Regions from separate parts of the Isoptericola sp. S6320L genome, predicted to be linked through region 1. Evidence: predicted binding sites of a transcription regulator. Region 1 holds the regulator's gene; the other holds the start of a gene.
The links. Region 1 encodes HspR, which represses chaperone genes until heat shock. Its sites were predicted from a motif close to AAGTTGAGTCNNNNNGACTCAACTT; they were not measured.
Positions count from the first base shown of each region.

Region 2: a site for HspR is predicted at 978-1,002, ahead of clpB (ATP-dependent chaperone ClpB). Genes of this name have one in related genera too.

Region 1 is NZ_JALKAT010000006.1:109,859-112,054, reverse strand. Features, by position in the region: gene MWU57_RS05645 (DnaJ C-terminal domain-containing protein) at 23-1,027, shown strand; gene MWU57_RS05640 (heat shock protein transcriptional repressor HspR) at 1,070-1,522, shown strand; gene MWU57_RS05635 (DUF1540 domain-containing protein) at 1,683-1,991, shown strand; gene MWU57_RS05630 (hypothetical protein) at 2,059-2,196, opposite strand, start outside.
Region 2 is NZ_JALKAT010000019.1:25,775-27,970, reverse strand. Features, by position in the region: gene clpB (ATP-dependent chaperone ClpB) at 1-929, opposite strand, end outside; gene MWU57_RS11475 (hypothetical protein) at 1,078-2,049, shown strand; gene MWU57_RS11470 (alpha/beta hydrolase) at 2,064-2,196, shown strand, end outside.

The DNA of each region.
Region 1 (2,196 bases):
GATCAGACCAGGAAGGGACGTCGTGACCGGTCAGGACTGGATCGAGAAGGACTTCTACGCCGCGCTCGGCGTCCCCAAGGACGCCGACCAGGCGGCCATCAAGAAGGCGTACCGCAAGCTGGCGCGCCAGTACCACCCGGACCAGAACCCGGGCGACGCCTCCGCCGAGTCCCGGTTCAAGGAGATCGGCGAGGCCTACTCGGTGCTGTCCGACAGCGAGCAGCGCCAGCAGTACGACGCCGTGCGGTCGATGGCGGGCGGCGGCGCACGCTTCAACGCCGGTCCCGGCGGCGCGTCCGGCGGGTTCGAGGACGTCTTCAGCTCGATGTTCGGCGGCGCCGGCGGCGCGCGCCCCGGAGCCCGGCCCCAGTACCAGCAGTACCAGTCCGGCGGGGCGGGGTTCGAGGACATCCTCGGCTCCATGTTCGGCGGCAGCATGGGCGGCGGACGCCCGGCCGGGTTCGGCGGGCCGCAGCAGCGCAAGGGGGCCGACGTCGAGACGCGCGCCACGCTCCCGTTCCGTGCCGCCGTGGAGGGCACCACGGTCGAGCTGACCGTGGACGGCAAGAAGATCACGGCGCGCATCCCGGCCGGCGTGCACGACGGGCAGAAGATCCGGCTGCGCGGCAAGGGTCGTCCGGGATCGGCCGGCGGTCCGGCGGGCGACCTGCTCATCGTGGTGCACGTGACCGAGCACCCCGTGTTCTCGATCGACGGCGCGAACCTGCGCATGACCCTGCCGGTCACCTTCGCGGAGGCCGCGCTGGGCACCACCGTGGAGGTGCCGACGATGTCGGGCGAGACGGTGCGGCTCAAGGTGCCGTCGGGGACGCCGTCGGGCCGGGTGCTGCGCGTCAAGGGCCGTGGCGTGGCGACGACCAAGCGCACCGGCGACCTGCTCGTCACCGTGCAGGTCGTGGTGCCGCAGAAGCTGAGCCGGGCGGCGAGGAAGGCGCTGGAGGACTTCGCCGCGGAGGCCGACGGCGAGGACGTCCGCGCCGAGCTCGCGGCCAAGGCCGCCCAGTAAGGTCGGGTCCGCCGGACCACGACGGGAGCGAAGGAGGTCCAGATGGTCACCGACGACGCACCCGTGCTGACGGTCTCGCAGGCCGCGCAGCTCACGGGCATGCACCCGCAGACCCTGCGCCAGTACGACCGGCTCGGGCTGGTCACGCCGCGGCGCACGCGCGGCCGCGGACGGCGCTACTCCCGCCGCGACGTCGCCCGGCTGCTCGAGGTGCAGCACCTCGCGCAGGACGAGGGGATCAACCTTGCCGGGGTCAAGCGGATCCTCGACCTCGAGCAGCACGTCGCGGTGCTGGAGCACCGGCTCCACGAGCTGGCGAGCCTCCTGGCGGAGCGCGAGCGTGCGGAGGGGCGCGTGTTCGCCGCCGGCACGGGCGGCGACGTCGTGGCGGTGCAGCGGGGGCAGCGCGTGCGGCGCACGGAGCTGTACGTCGAGTCGCGCCGCGAGCAGGGCGGTGCGCTGGTCCTCTGGCGCCCGACGCCGCACCGGGACTGAGGGCATGCTTTCCGGCATGACATTCTTTCGTTAATGAATTCTTCTCTGGTAAGGCTTTCCTTACTGTCGAGAGAATGTCGCCGCTACCTGTGCAGGATTCGAATTCGCGCCTATGATCGAGATATCGGCGACGACGAGACCTGACACGAGGAGCGGAATCATGAGCACCCTGATGGAGATGCCCGAGGTCACCAGCTGCACCGTGGACGGCTGCAGCTACAACCATGACCACGACTGTCATGCAGGGGCCGTGACGATCGCGGGCGTGCCGGGCGACGCCTCCTGCGCCACGTTCATCCCGCTCAGCACCAAGGGCGGGCTCGAGAAGGTCGTCGCGCACGTCGGTGCCTGCCAGCGCACGGACTGCGTCCACAACGAGGACCTCGAGTGCGCCGCCAGCGCCATCCGCGTCGGTGCCGGACCGCAGGACCCGAGCCACGCGGACTGCCTCACGTTCGCCACGACCTGACCGGTCGGGACGCGACGAGGGCCCCGGACTCCACTGTCCGGGGCCCTCGTCGCGGCTCAGGGACGGATCAGCGGCGCAGGTGCCGGATGAGCTCGAGGGCGCGCTGGTGGGACTCCGGCAGCCCCTCCACCCAGACGCGCACGGGGCGGCGCATGCTCCCGGAGACGCCCAGCACCTCGGCGTTGCGCTCCACGATCTTGCGGAC
Region 2 (2,196 bases), on a different contig from region 1:
CGCAGCTCGCCACGGGCGAGCATGGGCTTGAGCATGTTGCCCGCGTCCATGGCGCCTTCCCCGCCGGCGCCCGCGCCCACGACGGTGTGCAGCTCGTCGATGAAGGTGACGACCTCGCCGTCGGACGAGGCGATCTCCTCGAGGACCGCCTTGAGCCGTTCCTCGAACTCGCCGCGGTACTTGGCGCCGGCGACCATGCCGACCAGGTCCAGCGCGACGAGGCGCTTGCCCTGCAGCGACGTCGGGACGTCGCCGGCGACGATGCGCTGGGCCAGGCCTTCGACGACGGCCGTCTTGCCGACGCCGGGCTCGCCGATGAGCACGGGGTTGTTCTTGGTGCGGCGGGACAGCACCTGCACGACGCGCCGGATCTCGGCGTCCCGGCCGATGACCGGGTCGAGCTTGCCGTCCCGGGCGCGCGCGGTGAGGTCGGTGCCGTACTGCTCCAGGGCCTTGTAGGTGCCCTCCGGGTTGGGGCTGGTGACGCGTCCGGAGCCGCGGACCGCGGGCAGCGCGGCACGCAGCGCGTCGGCCGTCGCCCCCGCCGCCGTCAGCGCCTGCGCGGCCGAGGACTGCCCGGCGGCCAGCGCGATGAGCAGGTGCTCGGTCGAGACGTACTCGTCGCCGAGTCCCTCGGCCTCCTGCGCGGAGGTGGTCAGGACGGACTGCATCGGCCGGGACGGTGCCGGCTGGGCGACGCCCTCGCCGCTCACCGTGGGCAGCGCGACGAGCGCCGCGCGCACCTTCTGACCGATCTGCTGCGGGTTGGCACCGACGGCCTCGAGGAGACCGACGGCGACCCCGCCGGACTGCTGCAGCAGCGCGGCCAGCAGGTGGGCCGGCTCGAGCTGGGGGTTGCCGGCCGCCGACGCCGACTGCACGGCGTCGCCGATGGCCTGCTGCGACATCGTCGTGAACTTGGTGTCCATGGGTCCTCCGTGTCCGCTCCTGGGGTGCTGCCGAGTTCAACCTCCGCAAAGTTGAGTCTATTCCACTCAACCCTGCCGCGCAGGCCGTCGGGCGCACGTCCTGCCGCCAGCGCGTGCCGCCCGCCCCTCCGTGGGTGATGCTGGACAGGTGCAGACACCCACCCGAGGCCGAGGCCGCCTCCGCACCGCCGTCGTCGCCCTGCTCGCCATGGTGGGGCTGCTCGCCCTCGCCGGCTGCATGAAGGTCGACATGGACATGACGCTGTCCGAGGACGACACCGTCTCGGGGTCGCTCGTCATGGGGTTCTCCGACGAGCTCGCCACCAGCATGGGCATGGACCCCCAGCAGCTCTGGGACCAGGCCGGCGGCGAGATCGCCAGCGACCTGCCGGAGGGCGCGACCCAGGAGCCGTACGCGGACGGCGAGTACACCGGCACCACGATGACGTTCACCGACGTCCCGATCGAGGAACTGTCCGGTACGGGCACCGACGAGCTGTCCATCACCCGTGAGGGCGACGAGTACGTCGTGGCCGGCACCATGGACATGACCGACGACACGGGTCAGCTCGACTCCCTGCCCGGCGGGGTCGCGGACGCCTTCGACGTCCGCCTGGCCGTCACGTTCCCGGGCGAGATCACCGACACGAACGGCACCGTCGAGGGCAGCACGGTCGAGTGGCGCCCCGCCATGGGCGAGAGCACCGAGATCTACGCCCGTGGCGACGCCGGCGGCGGGCTCGGTTCCGGCGGGTTCCCCTGGTGGATCGTCGGCGTCGTGGTCGGCCTGGCCGTCATCGCGCTCGTCGCCGTCCTGGTGGTGCGCAACAACCGCCGCGACGGGACCGCCGCCGCGACGGGCACCGGCAGCTACGCGACGGGACCCGGCAGCCACACCGGCGGCGCGTCGGCGCCCAACCCGTACACGCCCGGGGGCACGCCGCCCCAGCCCGCGCCGCCGCTGGGCCAGCCGCCCGTGGCCGCGCCGGGCCAGCCGCCGCTCGCCTCCCCGCAGCCGCCGGCGGAGCCGCCGCACCCGGCGCCCGAGCGGCCCGACGCACCGGGTGGCGCGCCGGAGGACCCCGGAGCCCCCGGCGAGCGACCCGACCAGCCCCGCTGAGTAGGCTCGGCGGGATGACGTCCGCACCCGGCCCCGCCGCACCCGGTCCTGCCACACCCGTGTCCCCGGAGCCGACCGCCTGGCGCCCCGACCTGCTGGGCGACGGCTTCGAGGCACGCACCCTGCCCCTGCCCGACGGCGCCGAGG